3 regions of the Leminorella grimontii genome follow, and region 1 is predicted to be linked to each of the others. Evidence: predicted binding sites of a transcription regulator. Region 1 holds the regulator's gene; each other region holds the start of a gene.
The links. Region 1 encodes CRP, which controls carbon source genes, mostly activating them, when cyclic AMP is high. Its sites were predicted from a motif close to ATGTGANNNNNNTCACAT; they were not measured.
Positions count from the first base shown of each region.

Region 1 (7,650 bases):
CGTGAAGGCGGTCATTGACGACCATACCTGCGCGGTGGTGCTTGAGCCGGTTCAGGGCGAGGGCGGCATTACGCCCGTAGACGCGGACTTTTTGCGCGGGGTCCGCGAGCTGTGCGACAAGCATCAGGCGCTGCTGGTGTTTGACGAGGTGCAGTCCGGCATGGGCAGAACCGGTACGCTGTTTACCTACATGCGCTACGGCGTGACGCCGGACATCCTGACGTCGGCGAAGGCGCTGGGCGGCGGCTTCCCGATCAGCGCCATGCTGACTACTAACGCGGTTGCGCAGGTGATGGAGCCCGGCGTGCACGGCACGACCTACGGCGGCAACCCGCTCGCCTGCGCAGTGGCCGAAGCGGCGTTTGACACTATCAACACGCCGGAGGTGCTGTCGGGCGTGCAGGCGCGCTATGAGTTTATCGTCTCCCGATTGGCGGAAATCAACCGGCGCTACGCCGCGTTTGCCGACGTGCGCGGGCTGGGGCTTTTGATCGGCGCGGAGCTTTCGGATGAATATAAAGGCATGGCCAGAGAATTTTTGGCGGCGACGGTGGACAACGGCCTTATGCTACTTAACGCCGGGCCTAACGTGCTGCGCTTCGCGCCTTCGCTGGTTATCCCAATGGAAGACCTGAAGCAGGGTATGGATCGCTTTGAAAATGCGGTGAGGCAGATGGTCGACGGCAAAATGGATAAGCCATGATGCCGTAATCAATGAACAGGCTTCCGGTTGACAGGGAAGCCTGTTCTCTTTATTGCTATGAAAACAGCGCGAGGCAGTACTTATAGAGGGCCTTTAGCGACTCGGACGGGAGATATTCATCGTGATACTGTTCATATGTCGGATCGATGCTTTCATCCAGCGTCATGCCGAAAAGGTGGCGCCCAAACTGTTCACAATTTTTTATTTCTTCTCCTTCAAATAAGGCGCTGAGTTTTCCCTTGCTGACTTTTCGTATCCAGACGAATTCTCCTGCGGTTCCTAAATTAACCCTCCCGTCAAAATGAAAATCGTGGCTGGTATAAACGGAAATATCTTCGCCTGCGGCGCAGTGGATACGCTTTCCTATTTGATTGACAATAATTCTATTTCCCGTTTCTTCTCTTACTTCCCGTCGTATCACTTTTAGTGCGAAGTCTTTTTCGTCGGGGCGGCCATCTTTTTTAGCGTCGGCGGTACCGCCAAAAAGCATGGGGCACCCTCTGGCAAAACCTTGGTTTTTTAAACCTAGCAGGATGAAGTCATCATTTTGGTTGCTTCTGGGATTTGTATCTAAAATGACGTAGTTTTTTGTGCTCATCATAAAACTCCTTGGATTTGTGATAAAAGGTGCCGTGTGATGAGTAAATTTAGAGGGTAGGAGGGCGCCGCCATAGCCGACGTATGGCGTAAAAGAGCGGGAAAGGCTGCCTAGGGCGTTAGGCTTGCCGTTTGCTATTCATCCCGCAGCCTGCGCTTAAGCCAAATACCGTGGTGGGGACGCTGCTGCCACGCCAGCGACGAAATGGTGTGCATGGCCTTCAGGTGCGACAAAATGCGTTCTATGTGCCTTTCCATCGAGGTTTCCGGCATTTCATCATTGGGTTCGGCGATAGCCATCATGCTGGTGTCGCTGCTGGGGCCGTCGTATTCCAGCCGCTGCTGACAGATTTGGATCAGAATTTCACAGGAGTTTAAGTAGCTTTGCGCCAGTTCGGGCGTTAATACGTACTGATCGCGAACGATCACCGTCATGCCGTTAAGATGCTCGACGATAAACTGGCTGTGGGTGATCCAAAGGCGCATGTCCGTCAGGTAGCGAGAGTTGAAGCCTGGCTCCTGCATAGCTTGGTTCAATGCGGTAAACAGCGCGTTGTGGGCCTGATTCATCTTCATCCTTGCGTACGACAGCGCGGTGGCGTCGTCCGTCTGGGCAAACATCTGCCTTAGATGATTTTGATAGGCTTCCAGCGCGCTGTGGGCGTTTTTGCGCAGCTGGCCGCTTTGCCACTGGGGCCATAGCCAGATGGTTCCTGCGAATACCAGCATGCAGCCAATCACCGTATCCACCAGCCGGGAAAGCAGAAACTCCATGCCGCTACCGGCGATAATCTGCAGCGTATATACGGCGGTGATGGTAAAGCCAACGACCGCAATGCCGTAGTATTTTCGTACCGCCAGATAGGCGGCAAGGGTAATCGCCAGCATCAACAGCAGCATGACGTATTCAGGGTACTGTAGCCGCAAGATGAATGCGCCGACGATGATGCCGAACAGCGTACCGAGAGCACGGTGCTGAATACGGATGCGGGTGGCGTTGTAGCCGTTTTGGCTGACCAGCATGACGGTCAGCAGTATCCAGTACGGTTTTGGCAGGTTGAGGACCATGCCAATCGCGCTGCCTGCGGCCAGCGTAACCCCCAGGCGCGCCGCGTTGCGAAGCGCGGCGGACTTCAGCGAACAGTAGCCTTTTAGCGCTCGCCAGAACGGAAGCCGGTTCTGCGACGGCATCAGGCTGCGGTTGTAAAGCGGCCGCTGGTGGCTGAGCAATTGGGCTATGCGGCTGAAGTGGTAATAACAAAACGCGCCGACCGGATTGTCGGGATGCTGATTGGCGATTTTTTCCAGCGCGGCCAGCTCGTGCTCAATAGAAAATGGCTTGGGGCGTCGATGGTAGAGAATATCGTCGGAAAGGGTTCTAAGCTGTCGGCTGATGATCCTGGCGTTGTGGCGGATAACCGCTTCCGCATGGCTTTGCTCTACCAGCCTTTGCACTTCGTCAGGCTGGTGCAGGCTCACCGTGATGTGCTCTTGCAAATCGAGCGCAACCTGAAAGGCCTGCATCAGGCGCTGATGGCGCGGGTGCTTCAGGTCGGTGATCATATAGAGCTGTTGGTAGATGAGCGTAATGCTGTCCATAACCTGCTGCTGGCGGCTCAGCAGCGGCGGCAGCGCCGTTTCCGGATCGGTGTGCTGAGTCAGCAGGCTGTATTTGGCTTCAAAATAGTCCGCGAGCTGGCGGTAAAGCAGGCTTAGGGACTCCCGCATCGGCTGTTCCTGCCACAGGCGAAACCAGACGTAGGTAAACAGCCCATACCAGAGCGTGCCGATGATGAACAGCGCGGGCGCATACCAAATGGGCATGGTGTCCACCAGGCTTAGGGTGAAGATACCGGCGACCAGCGCGGCGGGCATCAGACGTCCGTGTAGGGGGCTGATTTCCGCGGTCACGCCAAACAGTATCGCCATAATGAACATGCAGGCGGCAAGCGGAATTGAAAGGTCGAGAAACAGCTGCAATAAAAAGCTGCTGCCGGCAAACAGAGCGCCGCCAATGGCTAAACGTTTAAAAAATCGTTTGTGGGGCGTATCCAGACCGCCGATGTTGCAGCAGGCCGGGACCAAAGAAAGCATAAAGCCGGTACGCAGATCGTTTAACAGCCAGAACAGCAGGATAGGTAGGCAGAGAACCAGCGTTTGGCGCAGAGCATAGTTAACTTCAGGATGATAGATAACGCGGCGCCACATACGCTTCCGTAGTAGATAAAGCGGGCACCACGCTAAAGCGCCCGCCTTGTAGAGTAGTTAACGTGTCCCGTAGACGACGATGGTTTTACCATGCGCCGAAATCAGGTTTTGATCTTCAAGCATCTTCAGGATGCGGCCGACCGTTTCGCGAGAGCAGCCGACGATTTGGCCGATTTCCTGACGGGTTATTTTTATCTGCATTCCGTCTGGGTGGGTCATCGCATCGGGCTGTTTAGCCAGGTTCAGCAGGGTTTGAGCAATGCGTCCCGTGACGTCAAGGAAGGCAAGGCTGCCCACTTTCTCTGAGGTGACCTGCAGGCGGCTGGCCATCTGTGCCGACAGGCGCATGAGAATATCGGGATTGACTTGAATCAGCTGGCGAAACTTTTTATAGGATATTTCCGCCACTTCACAGGCGGTTTTCGCTCTTACCCATGCGCTGCGTTCCTGGCCTTCTTCAAACAGGCCAAGCTCACCGATGAAGTCCCCTTGGTTGAGGTAGGAAAGAATCATTTCTTTACCTTCTTCATCCTTAATGAGAACGGCTACGGCTCCTTTGACGATGTAATAAAGCGTCTCCGCCTTCTCTCCTTGATGGATAAGAGTGCTCTTGGATGGGTATTTATGGATATGACAATGAGACAAAAACCATTCAAGAGTCGGGTCTGTTTGCGGTTTGCCGAGAACCATCTGTTGTTATCCTCTTTGTTGTCACTACCTAAAACAGCAAAGCGAGAAGCCTGCCGAAAAAATCCTACTCGCTCGAAACCGCCAGAAAGGCTCGGTGAGCGCTATTATAGCCGATGCGTGAAAGAATAGAGAACGTTTGTATGCATCAGCTTGAGCATAACCTAATTTATGGACTTCTACACCGTAAGCTTTTAACACAGCTTGAGGCAAGAGTCTTGTTCCTCGTTACTAAAATGCGGGGCGTCTGGCGTATTGCAGCGCCATTCGCCTATTTTTACGGCATTATTATTTTAGCGGCTTACCCTGCAAAAGCTGCTGAATCAGCGGGGTAATAATCAGCTCCATCGCCAGCCCGACTTTTCCCCCCGGAATTACCAGCGTATTGGTTTGCGAAATGAACGATCCCTGCAGCATGGCCAGCAGATAGGGGAAGTCTATCCCGCTGAGCCCGCGAAAGTGAATAACCACCAAGCTTTCATCGAGGGTGGGGATGCTTTTGGCCGAAAAGGGGTCCGAGGTGTCTACCGTAGGTACGCGCTGGAAGTTGATGTGCGTGCGGGAAAACTGCGGTGTGATGTAGTTAATGTAGTCGTCCATTGAGCGAACGACGGAATCCAGCACCGCCTCTCGCGAATGCTCGCGCTCGACGGTGTCGCGAATAAGCTTCTGTATCCATTCCAGGTTGACGATAGGCACGACGCCGACCAGCAGGTCTACGTGGCGCGCTACGTCGTGCTTTTCAGTAACGATCCCGCCGTGAAGGCCTTCATAAAACAGCAGATCCGTACCGTCGGGTAGCCCGCTCCAGGGCGTAAAGGTGCCGGGAAGCTGGCGATAGGGAACGGCTTCGTCATAGGTATGCAGGTACTTACGGGTGCGGCCTGAACCGCTTTGGCCGTATTCGGCAAATCCGCTCTCCAGCGCAGCGAAGTCGTTCGCTTCCGGGCCGAAGTAGCTGATGTGGCGCCCCTGCTCTCTGGCCCTGCGGATTTCCGCGTCCATTTCTGGACGGGTGTAGCGGTGATAGGCGTCGCCGTCGATGCGAGCGGCGTTAAGGTTGAGCTGTTGGAAAATTTTCCGAAACGCCTGACTGGTGGTGGTGGTCCCCGCTCCGCTGGAGCCGGTAACGGCGATGATGGGGTGCGCTGCTGACATAGGCCGAGGTCCTTGCGTTTATTATTGTCGTTTGAGCATAGCCTAGTCGGCGATGCGCGGGAATATGGATAAGAACGTTTAAGCGTGGTTATCTACATTATTAAATACGCTCGACCATGCGGCGGTTAGCGCAGCATACTCGTCATTGGAAAGCTGCTCGCGCATAGCGAACGCCATCGCTGCATGTAAAAACGCTTTTCTTGCCGCGCGCCACTTGGGCGTAAGCGCCTCTTCCGTTTCTCCGTCTTCGATAATCTGGATAACGGCATCACTACCTTCTTGCTTCTTGGCTTGTAGTTCCAACAATTCGGCAATCAGATGAAATCCTCCATTTACGGGGGAGCTTTCGTCATCATCGCGTCCCATTGCGCTGAGCGTCATCCCGTCCTTGTCGTCATACTGATGTTGCCGGGGAAACGCTAGCTGGCTGTCCCAGAGTACCCAAGCTTTAGTCCATGCAGAGTCGGCGTCGGCGGATAAATTGTTCTGCAATTGCTCGGTCTGCTCAGCCGTTACGGCAGAGATCTGCTGTAGCAATATCACAATGTCTTGGCCGTAGTCGCCAAAAAGCATTGCTAGCGGCAGCGGTTCAAGCAGCCTGATGGCGCTTGCTCGCCAGTAGCCGGGGTTATCAATCAATCCGGACATATCCCCAAGCGTGACGACCTGCGCTCGCCACAGTTGGCCGGGCCAGCAATCGGCAGTCACGATGATGGAGATTATTTTCCGATCGACGATCTCATATGGCGGGCCTTCGTGAGCGTTTTGGATCACTTGGCCCAATGCATAGGGGAGATCGTCTTTTACACTGCCATACCAGTAACCAATTCTTTCGGCTTCTTCGGCAGGTTCCTTTATCTCAGTATTCAGGGGGATATTCCGTTTCATTATTGTCCTTAAACTGCGCTTTCATCATGATATTCACGGTCTCATGCAGTTGCGACCACACCAGCACCGCTTCGCCGCTTTTGAGCAGGCGCTTCACGTCCTCGACCTTCTGCGGTAAAGACTTCTCCTGCTCGCCGTAGTCGGTGCCTTCTCGCAGAACGAAAGACTCAATGATGGCTTCCAGCGTATCGGGATTAACGGACTGCCAGGGAATAATCATGACGTGCTCTCCAGGTAGGGCGACAGCCACTGCGGAATGCGTTTTTCCAACCACATTTCGGGCTTTTTCCAAGTGCCTCCGACAAAGCCTACGTGGCCGCCGTGTTCGGTAAGCTGGTATTCGATATTGCTTGGGAGCCGGGTTGGGTCCGGAATGACTTCCGGCGACATAAAGGGGTCGTCCTTGGCGTGCACGATAAGAAGCGGAACTTTGACGTTGGGCAGCATTGGCAGCGCGCTGCATTGATGATAGTAGTCCAGCGCGTTGGAAAAACCGTGCAGCGGCGCGGTTATCGCATCGTCAAAGGCCTGTAGGGAGCGGATGCCCTTCAACTCTTTTTCCGTCAGCGACACCAGCTGCGGGTAGCGTTTTTGCTTACGCAAAACGCTTTGCTTGAGCTGGCCGAGCAGGTAGCGGTGGTATATGCGCGACGATCCCGTTGCTAAACGCCGCGAACAGGGCGCCAGCATCAGTGGCGCGGAAACGATGACGGCCGCCTGCAGCGGCGCCCGTTCGCCTTCTTCCGCCAGATAACAGGCCAGCATGTTGCCGCCCAGCGAGTAGCCGACGGCGGCGGTTGGCGCATCGCCAAAGCGCTCCCGAAGCCAGCTGAGGAAAAAACGCGCGTCCTGCGTTTCCCCTGAATGATAGGCGCGGGGCGCCAGGTTCGGTTCGCCGCTGCAGCCGCGAAAGTGCATGACGACGCCTAGCCAGCCGAGACGCCGACAGGCTTCCAGCAGTCCGTGCGCATAGGGGCTGTAGAAGTTGCCCTCCAGCCCGTGAAAAATGACCAGCCGCGGCCTGTGCGCCGCGCCTTCCGGCGCGTCGCTCCACGCCAGATCGACAAAGTCGCCGTCCGGCAGGTCGAGGCGCTGCCAAACCGGGGACAGACTAATGCGGCGGCGAACGAGGCGCGGTAAAAGCGTCTGCAGATGGGGATTAGCGGTTCCACGCAGCGGCTGAAAGTCGGTGTTCATCGTATGATTAAATTTGTCAGGAAGTTATGCGATCAATATCACACCGTGTGCGGGAATGGAATGATGCAACGCCTTTTGATTGCGAGGCATGTCGAGATTTTATAAGGGATGGGGAATACAGGAACGCGCCAGGCCGCGCGCTCCCATTTATTTTTACTATTCGCTTTCCTGATTAAAAAGCGTCGTCATTTCTTCCAGGCGCTCCTGCTGTT
Region 1 is NZ_CP146357.1:402,106-409,755, forward strand. Features, by position in the region: gene argD (bifunctional acetylornithine/succinyldiaminopimelate transaminase) at 1-703, shown strand, start outside; gene V8L73_RS01970 (hypothetical protein) at 759-1,304, opposite strand; gene V8L73_RS01975 (YccS/YhfK family putative transporter) at 1,436-3,508, opposite strand; gene crp (cAMP-activated global transcriptional regulator CRP) at 3,566-4,198, opposite strand; gene V8L73_RS01985 (phosphoribulokinase) at 4,484-5,353, opposite strand; gene V8L73_RS01990 (hypothetical protein) at 5,432-6,241, opposite strand; gene V8L73_RS01995 (YheU family protein) at 6,213-6,461, opposite strand; gene V8L73_RS02000 (hydrolase) at 6,458-7,438, opposite strand; gene V8L73_RS02005 (ABC transporter ATP-binding protein) at 7,595-7,650, opposite strand, start outside.

Region 2 (7,650 bases), 880 kb from region 1:
GATGATATTTTGGCTTATCGCTGCCCTGCTGCTGATTGCGGCGACGGCGCTGTTTATCTTGCCGACGCTTAAAGGTCCAAATGAAAAGGCAGATGCAGACAGAGATGCGCTAAATAAGGCCTACTATCAGCAGCGCTTAAACGAGCTTGAGGACGACGAGGCATTGGGCGTCGTCGGTGAAAGAGACGCCATGGTAGCGGAGCTACAGCATAACCTGTTGGAAGACATTCCCGCTCGAGCCGGTACGCGTAAGCGCGCCCCCTTTAGCCTGACGGTTTTGCTGCCGGGCGTATTGCTGCTTGTGGCCGTGTCCGTTGGATTATACGTGTATACCGGTGGGATGACTCAGGTTTCCCAGTGGCGGCAGGTAGTAAAAAACATGCCCGAACTGCGGCAGAAGGCCGATGCCGGACAACTGAACGAACCCGAGGAGATTGCCCGATTTGCACTGGGGCTGCGCACCAGCCTGCTGACCGATCCGACAAACGTTCGCGATTGGACTATGCTTGGTTTGGCCGGGCTGCGCTTGGGCAACGGCGAAATGGCGCTACAGTCTTATGAAAAAGCGTATGAACTGTCGCCAAACGACGGCTATATCCAGATTATTTACGCTAAGCTGCTAACGCGCTCCAACAACCCGGAAGACGTAGCTCAGGCAAGCCGCATTCTGAAAACGCTGCTCAAGTCTGAGCCGGATAACGTGGATGCGCTTTCCGCGCTGGCGATGAACGCCTTTGGGCAAGGGAACTTTAACGAAGCTATCGCCGCTTGGGAAAAGGTTTTGACCCTGATGCCGCCGGACGCCAAAGGCGCTGACGTTATCAGGCAAAGTCTGGCCTACGCCAAGTCACAGGTAACGTCCAACGGCGTTCACCTGGGCGTGACGATTTCCGTTTCGCCTGACGTAGCGGCCCAGCTGCCGGCTCAGGGCGGCGTGCTGATTGCGGTGACCGACGGTAAGTCCACCGTTCCGGTAGCCGTAAAGCAGTTACAGTTAGGAACGTTTCCGCTTAAGGTCGAGCTGGACGACAGTAACGCGATGATGCCCTCCCGTTTGCTTTCCGGCCTGAAACAGGTAAAGATAATAGCTACCGTTACCAGCGGTGATGAGGCGGATAAACGGCGGATGATTGGAGAGAGTCGCGTTTATTCGTTCACCGGCAAAGAGAGCGTGGACGTTACGATTGAGCGAATTGAACAGTAAGCGCTGTGGCTATCAAGGCCAGCATTTGAGGGAGAAGAAAATGAAAAGCCGATTGGTCAGTTGTGTATTTGCTGCAGCGATGCTGACGGGCTGCGTTAACAGCGGCAGCCTGAACGAAGACGGTACGCGGCCAGACCCGCTAGAGGGTTTTAACCGCACCATGTTCAACTTTAACTACAACTATATGGATCCGTACGTCGTGCGTCCTGTCGCCGTCGTTTGGCGCGACTATATGCCGCAGCCGGCGCGCAGCGGATTGAGCAATTTCACCAGCAACTTGGGTGAACCTGCCTCGATGGTTAACAACTTTCTTCAGGGAAACATTTACGACGGTTTCCGCCATTTCAACCGCTTCTTCGTCAACACCCTGTTGGGGATGGGCGGCTTTATGGACGTGGCGGGCATGTCTAACGACAAGCTGAAGAAGGATTACAATAAAGAGTTCGGCCAGGTGCTTGGCCACTATAACGTGCCCTACGGGCCATACGCTGTTCTGCCCGCTTACGGTTCTGCGACCGTGCGCGACGAAGGCGGCGGCTATGTAGACTATGCCTATCCGGTGTTAAGCTGGCTCACCTTCTGGGGATCGGTCGGCAAGTGGACGGTAGAAGGCATTGAAAGCCGCGCTCAGCTGCTCGATCAGGATCAGATGCTGGCCAACTCGCCGGATCCATATATCTTCGTGCGTGAAGCCTACTTCCAGCGTCATGACTTCTTGGCTAACGGCGGCAAGATTGATGAGGAAAACAATCCGAACGCCGAAGCGCTTAAGGATCAGTTGGACGACATCGACTCAGAGTAACGTAAATTCAATAAAAAACCCGTCGAAAGACGGGTTTTTTGCATCATCAGCACAGAAAGCGGCTTAGAACGTATAGTTCAGGTTAACGCCATAAAGCCAAGCTTTGCCTTCAGATTCGAAGTGATACACCGGGCTGTTTGCCGAGTTGTTTTGCTTCTCGCTGATTTTGACCTTTTGGCCGTGCATGTAGGAGACGCCAACGTCGACCGATGCATCCGGCGTGAAGTTATAGGTCGTTCCCATACTTAGCCACAGGCGATCCTGATCGGGAATTGAAATAGAGCGGTTGCTAGCGGGAACCGCGCTGTCGTCAAAGGCGATGCCTGCGCGCCAGGTCCAGGTTTCGTCGTGGTAATAGGTGGTTCCCAGCGCCATGCGGTAGGCGTCCCTGAAGCCTTCATGCTTTTGGAACAGAACGTTGCCGTCGCTGTCTTTGGCCTTAAGCTCTTCGAACTCGCTCCAGCTGGTGTAGCTTAGGGTGTAGTGCATCGCCCACTTCGGCGCGACTTTGTGGTAGCCGGACAGCTCCCAAATCTCAGGCAGAGTCAGCGTCAGCTTGCCGGAACGAGAGGAGCCGTCGGTGCCCCAGGGCAGGCCGGTGATGGGCTGATAGCCGTTGAGGCGGCTGTTCAGATCGCTTTTGTACGTACCTTTAAAATCGATATCGATCTTCGAGCGGTAGCTTAGGCCGATACGGTTGTCTTTATCGATTTCATACAGCATGCCGGCGTTCCAGCCATAGCCCCATTCGTCACCGTGCAGGTAGGCGACGGTTGAGTTTGGCTGCATGGCGCCGCTGGCGCTTTCGCCCGCATAGCGTCTGATTTTCGCCTTGGCGTAAACGGCGTTAGCGCCAAGGCCGAGGCTGAAGTGTTCGTTGACGCGGTAGGCCGTGCTCAGGTTGAAGTTGCCCGTTTGCAGCTTGGTTGTGCCCGCCAGAGGGCCTGCGGCGTATTCGTCGTTAAAATGGGTTGATAACCCGTAGTTGCTGGTGGCGAAAGCGCCCAGCGCCCATTTTTCATTAATGGGGAGAACGAAGTGCAGGTTAGGAACCCATTCGTTAGGCGTGATATCGTTGGCGTGCATGTCGTTGCCCTGAGGCGACGTGCCGGTGATTTCTACCTCTGGCTGAACGTAGATGGCGCCGCCGGAAAAGGTTGCGCGATCGAACATTGTCATCGAGGCCGGGTTACGGTTGCCTGAAGAGGCGTTATCGGCAATGGCTCCTTCGCCGGAAAAGGCGCGGCCCAGGCCGGAAGCGGAGGATTCTTGCAGCTGAAAACCGGATGCGTACAAATTGCTCGAAAGGCTGGCGACGGCAATCGCCAGAATAGACTTCTTCAAATTCTTTTTTAGAAACATACAAAATCTCAACGAATCATAAGAATTATTACGAATTGTAATAATCGAAGCGCGCATTTTAGGGAGGATTAAAGGGCTGACAGATTAGACCAGTTGACTAAAAAGCGTGTTTTTAGCGGAGATTTTGATGTGGTAACCGCTGAAGTAGAGAACGCTTTTTATCAACAGGCCGATGGTCGCTTTATGTAACGCACCTGGTTGTTAACTAAAATCAATATAAATCAATAAAATAAATGACTTTCGTTTATTAAGCGAAGGGGAGGCGGTAGCCGTTAAGCGGGGATAAATGGTAAAATTCATGCATCGCGTGAGAGGAAGGCGTAGTATAAAGAAAATCATCGATTTTTGAGCCAGATCTCATAACAGCTTAGCCGTAAAGCGGAGATTGTTCCGCCTTACATAGAGGAGAAAAGAGATGTCAGATTCATTAAAGTGCAATGCTCAGGAAACTGCCGCCTGCTGCTGCGTTGACGTAGGGACAGTGATGGACAATACCGACCTGACGGCGTCCTATAAAAGCGAGTTTGCGTCCCGCGCTGAAGCGGAAAAGATGCTGAACATGTTGACGGAAAAAGCGCGCGCCACTGAGTCCGAGCCTTGCGATATTAAGAGCAGCATTGTTGACGTTAACGGCGGCGTTGAGCTTACCGCTGACTTTACGTTCTGCTGCCAGGCTGAAACGCTGATTTTCCAGCTCGGGCTGCGTTAGTTTTTCTAAGTAAGATTTTTACAAATGTGACTTACAGCAACGCCGGTTTTTCCGGCGTTACTTTTTTGCCAGGAGGGAAACCATGCGGGTGTTTATTATGCGTCACGGCGAGGCCAGCTTCCATGCAGACAGCGATCCTGCCCGTCGCCTGACCGAGCGAGGCGTTGAACAAACGGCGGACATGACGCGTCGACTGCGCGAGCAGTCAAACGGCATTGAATTTGTTCTGGTTAGCCCCTACGTTCGCGCCCAGCAGACGCTGGAGGTCGTGCGCCGCGAATTCCCGCTGCCTTCTGCCGTTTGTATTGAGACGTTTCCCGCGCTGATCCCCGGCGGCTCCCCCGCGCCGTGCGCTGACTACCTTACGGTGCTGGCACAGCAGGGCATCGGTTCCGTATTGATTGTTTCCCACCTGCCGCTGGTAAGCTATCTGGTTTCCGAGCTTAGTCAAGGGAGCGCTTCGCCGATGTTTCCAACCTCTGCGGTTGCCTGCGTTGAGCTGGATGCCCAAACTGCGAGAGGGCGGTTTGAGTGGATGATGGCGCCAGGGATATAGCCTGAGGCAATAAAAAAGAGATGCGTTAAGCATCTCTTTTTTCTCATTTCTTTTTGCCTATAGCCCCAGCCTGTGAGCGACAACTTCTTCAAGCAAAGCCACCAGCTCGGAGTCCATGTACTGATAGTCGTCGGGAATATCCAGCACGTGAATCGGCTTATGCTCCACCAGTCGGCGATAGTCCGCGACAATGCGGCTTTTGTGCTTTTGCTCCATCACGCAGATGACGTCGGCCCATTGCAACATTTCCGGCGTTAAGGGCTTTCTGGCGTTGCGGCTGGTGCCGGCGGAACGCACGGAAAGCCCCGGATGTTTACGCCAAACCTGCTCGGCCGTTGGGCTGCGCCATTGGTTACGGCTACAGATAAATAAAACATTCATACACTTCATCCTTCAAGCTGCCTCTTCGTTGGCTGCGTTCGCTCACCCTAGTCACGTACTTTTGTACGCTCCTAGGGATTCCCTCACTTGCCGCCTCGACGCACCTTGAATGATTTTGTGTATTACTTATATTCTTCCATCGCGCGGCGGGCGAGCTGTCCGCTTCGCACTCTCGGATAGTCCATCCCCAGTTGAGCCGCTCTGGCAAGCTTCTTTGAGCGGATATACATCAGCTTCCAGCGCTTTTCTTTAGGAAAGTCGCTGCGGGGTGGGTGACTGTCGCGTGAGCGATTGCGACTTTTCTGTGCGAGCCGCCAGGCCCGCGTGCGGTTATTGTCCATAATGTTCTCTCTGAATGAATTTACCGGGTTCAGCAGCCGCGGTAATACAGAGAGGCCTAAGCCGCGCGTATCATAGCGCGATTTAGAGAAAAGTACAGCCTAAGGCCTGTCGGCAAAATAGAATCCCTTAGGCGTGATGAGCGCCATGACGGCGCCCGACAGCATTCCCGGCGCAACGTAAAGCGCAAAGCGATGGAACAGGGAGCCTGGCCGATCCGTACCGATAAGCACGTCCTGAACGCCGAACACGACGGTGAAAAAGAGGAGCGCCAGCATCGCGCCCAATAGTGCGCAAAACGCCGTTCGGCGAAGCCTTGAACCGTAATGCCTAGCGGGAAGGCAGGCTGCGCCGATGCCCGTAAACAGCGCGGGAAGTACACCGAACGCATAGCTGATAAAAAACAGAATGGGGAAGAATGAAACCGTTGTGGCTTTGTCTTCGCTGCCGGGCAGCATTACGCCAAAAGCAATGTATAGGAAGCCAATGATTGGCCCTATCAGCGAAAACCAGAAGGCGTGGCACAGGGCGCGGTAGGCGAGCGTCATCGAGCTTCTCCTGTATCAGCTACGCTGTAGCCGTTTCTGGATTGCGTTTGAAAAGGTAAATGCATCAACGTCAGCAATGCGCCAGCAGAGGCAAAGGCGCCAGAGAACGCATAGAGAAAGAAGGTTAGAGGCCTATCTCCAGCTAACGTTGTCATGCCGAAAAAGAGCGGCAGAGGCAGTGATATGAGCGCACCAAACGCGATGATGACGTAATGGCGATAGGCGCGACGGCTGATGAAGCTGGCGAAAATTCCGGTTAACAGGGCAGCAGGGCCACCGAATATATAGGTGAACAGGATCGTAAGAAGCGGTTCTTCAATAAGTATTCCAATTGCGTTAAATGGCGTTTTGCCTATCGTTTCTAATATGATGATGCAGGCGACAAGCCCGAACAGCGGGCCAATGGCAGTGAACCAGAATGCATTAAGCAGTACGTGACGCGGCGTTGGCATGGTTTTTCTATTTATCCTGTGAATACCGTTGCGTTTATTTTTATAGGCTACCGCGGCTCTGTGAGCCGAAGATGAAGCTGGTGATAAATTATGTCTGTCGCTGAAGTCGGCCCTTTTTCCCACCGGGGAAAAAGGGCGCAATCAGGGCCGCCAATAAGGTCAGAAGCATGCCGATTCCACCAAGCGTCGCGCTGATGGTGAGGTCTTCGATGAATTGGCTGTATCCCGAAATACCACACTCTTCCGGATGATAGCTTGAGCTGGTAAATACAAATGTCGAACATACTAATACATAGATAAATACGATTAATCCACCCAATATGGATGTCGTGGCTAGACGGCGAAAAGGGGTATTAGCGTATTTTACTGATAAACAGGCCGAGCATATTCCTGTGATTATCGTCGGAACGCTGAGAATATAATAGAGCTTCGCAAGCTCATCGATATCAACCAGCGTTGATATTACGGCCAGTAAAGTGATGATAACGAAAATAAATAGCGTAAACCCAAAAACATGGCTCAGAGGACAGTAGCGGAAAGTCATCGTTTTTCCCTTTCTGAATAACCGGGCAGGCGAGTAATAACAAGCGAGAGCAGCGCGGCGGGGAATGCTCCCAGCTTGGCGCACATCATGATCCCTGTGAGAGGGGACCGAGAAAATCCACTTAAAACGTCCGATATGCCGAATAGCACGATAAGAAGGATAAATGCCGAACAGGCGCCAAACGTTGCTGAAAAAGCGATACGGCATACAGCAGGTTGATAACATCGTTTGGGAAGAAATGAGGTGCCAACTCCCGTAACCAAGGCGGGGATCGCGCCAAGGCAATAAATGATGGTGAACATGTCCCTTGGTGGGAGGCGACCGGCTAAAAGTAAAAGGGGAAGCGCAGTTATCAGGGGGCCTAAAAGCATAAACCAGAAGGCGTGATGCAGCATACTGCGTAGCGTTGGCATAATATTCCGTTTGTCCTGTAAGAGCGTTCCATTTTTTACACGTTAATGCGGCTTTGTGAACAGATAATGAAGTGGGCGATATATTATGTTTGTCGTTGAGGCCGGTTCTTTTTCCCTACGGGGAAATAGGGCGCAATCAGAGCTATCAATAGGGTAGAAAATAGACCGATTGCGCCAGCGGCTACGCAAAGGCCGCAGATTAATTGGCTGACATGGGAAATATCATACTCTTTTGTGTAATGGTCTGAACTTGTAAATGAAAGCATTACACGCAGTAAAAAATAAAAAAATGCGACTAATCCACCCCATGCGGAAGTAGACGCCAGGCGGCGTAAGGGAA
Region 2 is NZ_CP146357.1:1,280,549-1,288,198, forward strand. Features, by position in the region: gene V8L73_RS06230 (cytochrome c-type biogenesis protein) at 1-2, shown strand, start outside; gene ccmI (c-type cytochrome biogenesis protein CcmI) at 1-1,204, shown strand, start outside; gene mlaA (phospholipid-binding lipoprotein MlaA) at 1,245-2,006, shown strand; gene fadL (long-chain fatty acid transporter FadL) at 2,070-3,368, opposite strand; gene V8L73_RS06250 (YfcZ/YiiS family protein) at 3,784-4,077, shown strand; gene sixA (phosphohistidine phosphatase SixA) at 4,160-4,633, shown strand; gene V8L73_RS06260 (phosphotyrosine protein phosphatase) at 4,691-5,014, opposite strand; gene V8L73_RS06265 (hypothetical protein) at 5,137-5,355, opposite strand; gene V8L73_RS06270 (hypothetical protein) at 5,455-5,901, opposite strand; gene V8L73_RS06275 (hypothetical protein) at 5,898-6,353, opposite strand; gene V8L73_RS06280 (hypothetical protein) at 6,442-6,897, opposite strand.
Region 2: V8L73_RS06250 (YfcZ/YiiS family protein) is a predicted target of CRP. The motif match lies at 3,712-3,729, and genes of this name have one in related genera.

Region 3 (7,650 bases), 1.3 Mb from region 1:
CGCCTATTGTGAAGATGGTTGAAAAGCCGAGCGTGGAAGAGGCGCCGTCAAATCTTTCTATTGTAGGCCGCTACGTGCTTTCTGCCGATATTTGGCCTCTGCTGTCGCGCATTCCTCCCGGAGCCGGTGACGAAATCCAATTAACGGACGCCATTGCTCTGATGATGATGTCCTCTCCGGTTGACGCCTATCATATTAAGGGGCGTAGCCACGATTGTGGAAACAAGATGGGCTATATGCAGGCTTTTGTTGAATATGGCCTGCGGCATTCGACGCTGGGCGCTGAATTTAGAGCATGGATGCAGCAGCTTCAGGTTAAGCTCAAAAATTAAGGTTATATACTTTTGAGTAAGTTGCTCTATAGCACTTTGGGGGCAGGGGCGTAATCGTCAAGCATTCGCATTTAACATGCCTGCGGCTCGATGTTCGTATCGGCAAGGAACTCAGATAGTGTGATTAAATAAGATATCGGCCTCTTTTCGCGGCCGGTATTTTTTTGCTTAAAATTTCTATGGTAGGCTACGCCATTTTCTAAAGCTCATAATGGAACCCTACAAGTGACATTAATTACTATCACTTACTTACCAAAATGGATGAGTCTCAGGATATGGAAAGCTAATAGAAAACGCTCATATAGGCTATGGTGGATGAGATGTTAAAGAACCACTATAAATTACGGCATAGCGCAGGTCGGTTTTGTAATCCAGCGATCGATAAGTAAGTTTCTGGGTTATGCCATAGTGAATATGATTTGTTATTTATGCGTGATTCTTTATACGTCGCAGACGAAATTTATGACTTTTAAATACTCACCAAGATATTTTTTTTAAATGGAATTGTTACAAATGTAACTATTGATTAATGCTTGTGTTCTAAATGGCATCGTAGATAGGAAAAAAGAGAAGTACCGAGATAGTTATTGATGCTGTATATATAGAGCTAAGGTACAAATAAAAAAGCCCCCATGAATATGGAGGCCTTTAAAAGCTGAAAAGCTGGCTAATTACAGCAGGAAATCGTCAAGCGATTTACCTTCCTCTTCAATTGCTTTTTTAATTACAGCTGGCGTACGGCCTTGGCCTGTCCAGGTTTTTGTTTCACCGTTTTCGTCAACGAATTGGTACTTTGCAGGACGAGCAGCACGCTTGGATTTACCACCGGTTTTAGCGGCGGAAAGAGTTTGTAGAAGCTCGTTAGGATCAATACCGTCTGCAATAAGCATTTCACGGTACTGTTGCAGTTTACGAGTGCGCTCCTGAATTTCAGCCTGGCTAGCTTCTTCCTCTTCACGGCGCTCTTTTACAACGACTTCCAGCTTCTCTAGCATTTCTTCCAGAGACTCAAGAGTACATTCTCTTGCTTGAGCACGCAAAGTACGGATGTTGTTAAGGATTTTTAATGCTTCGCTCATTGTATTGTTCTCGAATTAATTATGGATTGAAATTGCCAGCAATAATAAAACGTGAGATTTATTTCTGCAATAGGGTATTACATAAATAAAGCTAATTTATTTATGGGCGATAGTCAAATAATGTCATCAAGAAGGTGTAAATAACCTAGAAACACATTCTTTATGGTGTAAAAAATCTTTGTTGTTCATCGCTTTTTACCGTTCGATGGCTTTATTCGCGTTGTTATTAAAGGTTATGTAAAGGTGGAGATTATATCGATGCCCTGACGTAGGGAAACCTTGCTTTCTTGCGATTCTTAATGATTTCCGGATGGTTTATTTTTAGTGGCGACCGTTGTTTGGATCATTTTAATGAAAGCAATTGACTTGTTTCTTCGAATGAAGCGGGGAAGCGCGATAGAAAATCATATGTAGCGCATGAGAACCGCGCTATTTAAGTAGAAATATCACGCTATGGCACCGAAAATATTTTTAAATTCAATGAAAAGCGGAGCTATCAAAATCAATATAATCGCTCATATATAATAGCAATATGAAATCTGAAAATGAAAAATTTTCTTTTATTTTCATGTAACTACGTAAAAAATAAACAATAATTTTTTTGTTGTCCACTTGTCTGCTATGGCAGATTTTAAGTTCCAATTGATAAATGTGTTGGAAAGGAATAACGTACATAAAGCACCATTTAAACTATATTAATGAAAATATTAAAATTTTTATTATTATATTTCGTTTAATTTATATCGTATCAGGCTAATGAAAGCCTTTGTTTTCAGGCTCTTTGAGGTTGTTTAGGCGTGTGTAGGTTGATGTCATAGACCCCCGTAAACTCGCGTTAGGACTGCCAATGGTTTTCTGGCGCAATCATGGGGTAAGAAGGGGCTCAATCGGCTGGTGGTTTATGAGCATTGCTATAAATCACCGTTAACCGCTGCATAAAGGGAGGCGCATAGGCGGAAATACGACCATTATTTTATACCTTGCACATTGAAAGGCGTGCTGGCATTAGGCCGTATCCTACAACGTGTGGGTCTAAAAGCTCATCATCACGGTGAATACGCAATGCCATAGTGTGTTGGTGCTCAAATATGACAGCGTAGAGTACGGCCTTTGAGTCTATGCATGGGGACATCTATGAATATGAACAACCGCAGGACGCTGCTTGGCTATGAAAGATAGACGCTCATAAAAAAGCCGCCCACCAAGTGGGCGGCTTCGCCTATTTTAGCGGCTATGCGCTATTTCTTAGCTTTTTTAGCTGGGGCCTTTTCAACCTTTTTTTCCAGAACGGGCTGAATCTGTAACTCTTCTACGTAAGGGCGGCCGTAGTAGGTATCAAGCAGAATGGTTCTCAGCTCGGAAATCAGCGGGAAGCGAGGGTTGGCGCCGGTACACTGATCGTCAAACGCGTCTTCGGACAGTTTGTCGACTTTCGCCAGGAACTCTGCTTCCGGCACGCCAGCCTCACGAATAGAAGCTGGGATATCCAACTCTTTCTTGATTTCTTCTAACCAGTTCAGCAGCTTTTCAATTTTTGCCGCAGTACGATCGCCCGGCGCAGAAAGGCCTAGGTGATCGGCGACTTCGGCATATTGGCGGCGTGATTGCGGCCTGTCATACTGACTAAAGGCCGTCTGCTTGGTTGGGTTGTCGTTGGCGTTATAGCGGATAACGTTACAAATAAGCAGCGCGTTGGCCAGGCCGTGCGGCAGGTGGAACTCGGAACCGATTTTATGAGCCATTGAGTGACAAACGCCCAGGAACGCGTTGGCAAAGGCGATGCCGGCGATGGTTGCGGCATTGTGCACTCGCTCGCGAGCCACAGGGTTCTTCGCGCCTTCTTTATAGCTTTGCGGAAGGTACTCTTTCAGCAGTTTTAGCGCCTGCAGCGCCTGGCCGTCGGTATATTCGTTCGCAAGAACGGAGACATAGGCTTCCAGCGCGTGAGTAACGGCGTCAAGGCCGCCGAATGCACACAGCGACTTCGGCATGTTCATCACCAGGTTTGCGTCGACGATGGCCATATCCGGCGTTAACGCGTAGTCAGCCAGTGGATACTTCATGCCGGTAGCGTCGTCGGTTACAACCGCAAACGGCGTTACTTCTGAGCCGGTGCCAGAGGTTGTCGTAATGGCGACCATTTTGGCTTTTACACCCATTTTAGGGAACTTGTAGATACGCTTACGAATGTCCATAAAGCGCAGCGCCAGCTCTTCAAAGTGGGTTTCAGGATGCTCGTACATGACCCACATGATCTTGGCGGCGTCCATCGGGGAACCACCGCCCAGCGCGATGATGACGTCCGGCTTAAAGGAGTGCATCTGCTCTGCGCCCTTGCGGACGATGCTCAGCGTTGGATCAGCTTCAACTTCAAAGAATACTTCGGTTTCAATACCGTGCTGCTTTAAAACGTTGGTTATCTGATCGGCGTAGCCGTTGTTAAACAAGAAGCGGTCGGTCACGATAAATGCGCGCTTGGCCCCGTCGGTCGCTACTTCTTCGAGCGCAATCGGCAGTGAGCCGCGGCGGAAATAGATAGATTTGGGAAGTTTATGCCATAACATGTTTTCTGCTCGCTTAGCGACGGTCTTCTTGTTGATAAGATGCTTCGGCCCGACGTTTTCAGAAATGGAGTTACCGCCCCAGGAACCGCAGCCCAGCGTTAAAGAAGGAGCCAGCTTGAAGTTATACAGATCGCCGATGCCGCCCTGAGAGGTTGGGGTATTAATCAAAATACGGGCGGTTTTCATCTTGTCGCCGAAGTAGTTGATGCGTTCGGATTGGTTGTCCTGATCGGTATAAAGACCGGAGGTATGGCCAATGCCGCCCATAGCGACGAGCTTAACGGCTTTTTCTACGGCGTCTTCAAAATCTTTGGCGCGATACATCGCCAGCATAGGAGACAGCTTTTCGTGAGCGAAAGGCTCGGATTCATCTACGTTAGTCACTTCGCCAATCAGCACCTTAGTGCTTGCCGGTACGGTTACGCCCGCCATTTCCGCAATTTTGACCGCCGGTTGACCGACGATAGCCGCGTTAATAGCGCCGTTTTTCAGGATGATTTCCTGAACGGCCTTCAGCTCTTTGCCCTTCAACATATAGCCACCGTGCGAAGCGAAGCGCTCGCGTACGGCGTCATAGATTTTATCGACGACGATAACTGACTGTTCCGAGGCGCAGATAACGCCATTATCGAAGGTTTTCGACATCAAAATAGAGGCGACGGCGCGCTTGATGTCCGCCGTTTCGTCGATAACGACAGGGGAGTTGCCTGCACCAACGCCGATAGCCGGTTTGCCTGAGCTATAGGCGGCTTTAACCATGCCCGGCCCGCCGGTTGCCAAAATCAGGTTGATATCAGGGTGATGCATTAGCTGGTTAGAAAGCTCCACGCTGGGTTCATCGATCCAGCCGATGATGTCCTTCGGGGCGCCCGCTTCGATCGCTGCCTGAAGCACTAAATCGGCCGCTTTATTTGTGGCGTTTTTGGCGCGTGGGTGAGGAGAGAAGATGATGCCGTTGCGGGTTTTCAGGCTAATCAGCGCCTTGAAGATTGCTGTGGATGTCGGGTTCGTTGTCGGAACTATGCCGCAAATAATCCCAGTAGGTTCCGCAATAGTGATGGTGCCGAACGTATCGTCTTCTTCCAGCACGCCGCAGGTCTTTTCATCTTTATATTTGTTGTAGATATACTCGGAAGCGAAGTGGTTTTTAATCACCTTGTCTTCCACGATCCCCATGCCTGACTCCTCAACGGCCATTTTCGCCAGAGGGATGCGGGCGTTGGCGGCGGCCAGCGCGGCGGCTCTGAAAATCTTGTCTACCTGCTCCTGAGTATAGTTAGCGTATTCACGCTGCGCTTTCTTCACTCGGGCGACAAGGGCATTCAATTCAGTGCTGTTACTTACTGTCATGAGACTCTCCTAAGATTGATAAATTTTTTTAGTCAATAAACCGCGGCGTTAACAACAGGATAAGAATTACCGTATAGTGATTGACTGACTGAAAAAACCTAAGTTAACTATTTGTTATTAATAAATTAATTTTTAAAACGTCCACTAAGTTATGTACAAAATGGCTATGAAACACAGCTTACCCATTAAGAGGGGGTAATGGAGTGATCTGAATCACAAAAACAGCATGCTGACACCATTCAGCATGCCGTTTTTTGCACAATTTAACGCTTTTGAGATCGAAAAGGCGTTTATTCAGCATTCTTTAACTATAGTGGATAAAATGCAGCGTCTAGGCTGTGTTCCGTAATTGCGGGTCACAGCCTAGATCTTTATGCCTAACTCGATTACATTAGCCGCGTTTTTGTTCCCTTTCTTCTTTATACGGAGTCAGCGATGGCGCATGCCGCACTGGATTTTTCAGGATACATCAAGTTTCTCGTCGGCCTGTTTGCGCTAGTAAACCCAGTGGGAATTTTGCCGGTTTTTATCAGCATGACGAACTACCAGTCTCCGGCGGCTCGTGACAAAACTAACCTGACGGCTAATCTTTCCGTCGCCATTATTCTTTGGTGCTCTCTTTTTCTTGGCGATACGATACTGCGCCTGTTCGGCATTTCGATTGACTCTTTCCGTATCGCCGGTGGGATTTTGATTGTTACCATCGCCATGTCGATGATTAGCGGTAAACTGGGAGAGGATAAGCAGAATAAGCAAGAAAAGACCGAAACGACTGCCAGGGATAACGTAGGCGTCGTTCCACTGGCGCTGCCGCTGATGGCGGGGCCGGGTGCCATCAGTTCGACGATCGTTTGGAGCACGCGCTACAACACCTGGTTGGACTACATCGGCTTTTTTATCGCTATTGCGTTTTTTGCCTTTTGCTGTTGGCTGCTGTTTCGCGCGGCCCCTTGGCTGGTTCGACTGCTAGGGCAAACGGGCATTAACGTGGTAACACGGATAATGGGGCTGTTGCTGATGTCGCTGGGAATTGAGTTTATCGTTACCGGCATCAAGGTTTCATTCCCTGGGCTGCTTGCCTAAAGAAACGCCCCGAGATTTAAGCACGGGGCGATTTTTACTGCTTCATCTTCCTTAGCTATTCTTTCCACAGAATGTGGCAGAACTTATGGTCTTTTTCTCGGCAGATAAGCAGGCGAGCAAAGACGTCGTCCACTTCGTCCTGCTCGTTGGTGAGCCCTATGATGACTTCGGCAAAGAAGTCAGGGTTCAAATCGAAATCGACGTGTTCCTGCCATTCCGGTGACGGATCGTGCAGCTCTGCTGCGCCGCGCTCCTCAAACTGCAGGTTGAACAGCAGGACGTCAGCGGGATCGAGATTATCGGGCGCCAATTCAAGAAATATGTCGTAGGCCTGATCCAGCGTTTCGTCTTCATCAAGACGGTTGTTCAGGTCAAAGTCGTCGTTGTCCATCAATGGGGTATCCGTTCGTCAAGAATATAATCGGCTATAGTAGCGGACTAAAGAAATAATATAAACGCTCAATGATGCGCTGCCACAGAGGGCGCTTGGCCCACTCTTCCGGATTTAGCAGCGTCGAACGGGCTATATAGTCGGCCTGTACGCAGGCCAGATCTTCACCAAAGGCATTATCGTCGACCAATACGGTGACTTCAAAATTAAGCCACAGGCTGCGCATGTCCAGGTTGACGGTGCCGACCAGACTCAGTTCTTCATCGACCAGCACGCTCTTGGTATGCAAAAGCCCATCCTGGAACTGGTATATCTTGACGCCGGCTTCCAGCAGTTCAGTGAAGAACGAGCGGCTGGCCCAGCCAACCATCAGGGAGTCGTTCTTATAGGGAACGATGATGCTGACGTCGACGCCGCGCAGCGCTGCCGTGCAAATCGCATGAAGAAGGTCATCGCTGGGCACCAGATAGGGGGTTGTCATGATGAGCTGCTTTCTGGCCGCATAAACGGCGGTCAACAGCGACTGGTGGATAAGCTCTTCCGGAAATCCGGGGCCGGAGGCGATAACCTGAACGGTGTGACCATCCTCCTCTTCAAACGGCAGCAGGTTTGCGTTAGGCGGCGGCGGAAGTTGCCTGACGCCGGTTTCAATTTCCCAGTCGCAGGCGTAGATCAAACCGAGCATGGTCGCGGCGGGTCCTTCAATGCGCGCCATGAGATCAATCCACTGGCCGACGCCCGCCCCCTGTTTGAAGAAGCGAGGATCGACCATGTTCATGCTGCCGGTATAGGCGATGTTGTTGTCGATGATAGCGATTTTTCGGTGCTGACGTAGGTCCATGCGGCGTAGG
Region 3 is NZ_CP146357.1:1,673,353-1,681,002, forward strand. Features, by position in the region: gene galU (UTP--glucose-1-phosphate uridylyltransferase GalU) at 1-332, shown strand, start outside; gene hns (histone-like nucleoid-structuring protein H-NS) at 1,004-1,411, opposite strand; gene adhE (bifunctional acetaldehyde-CoA/alcohol dehydrogenase) at 2,650-5,325, opposite strand; gene V8L73_RS07970 (YchE family NAAT transporter) at 5,761-6,408, shown strand; gene V8L73_RS07975 (HI1450 family dsDNA-mimic protein) at 6,464-6,799, opposite strand; gene cls (cardiolipin synthase) at 6,834-7,650, opposite strand, start outside.
Region 3: adhE (bifunctional acetaldehyde-CoA/alcohol dehydrogenase) is a predicted target of CRP. The motif match lies at 5,527-5,544, and genes of this name have one in related genera.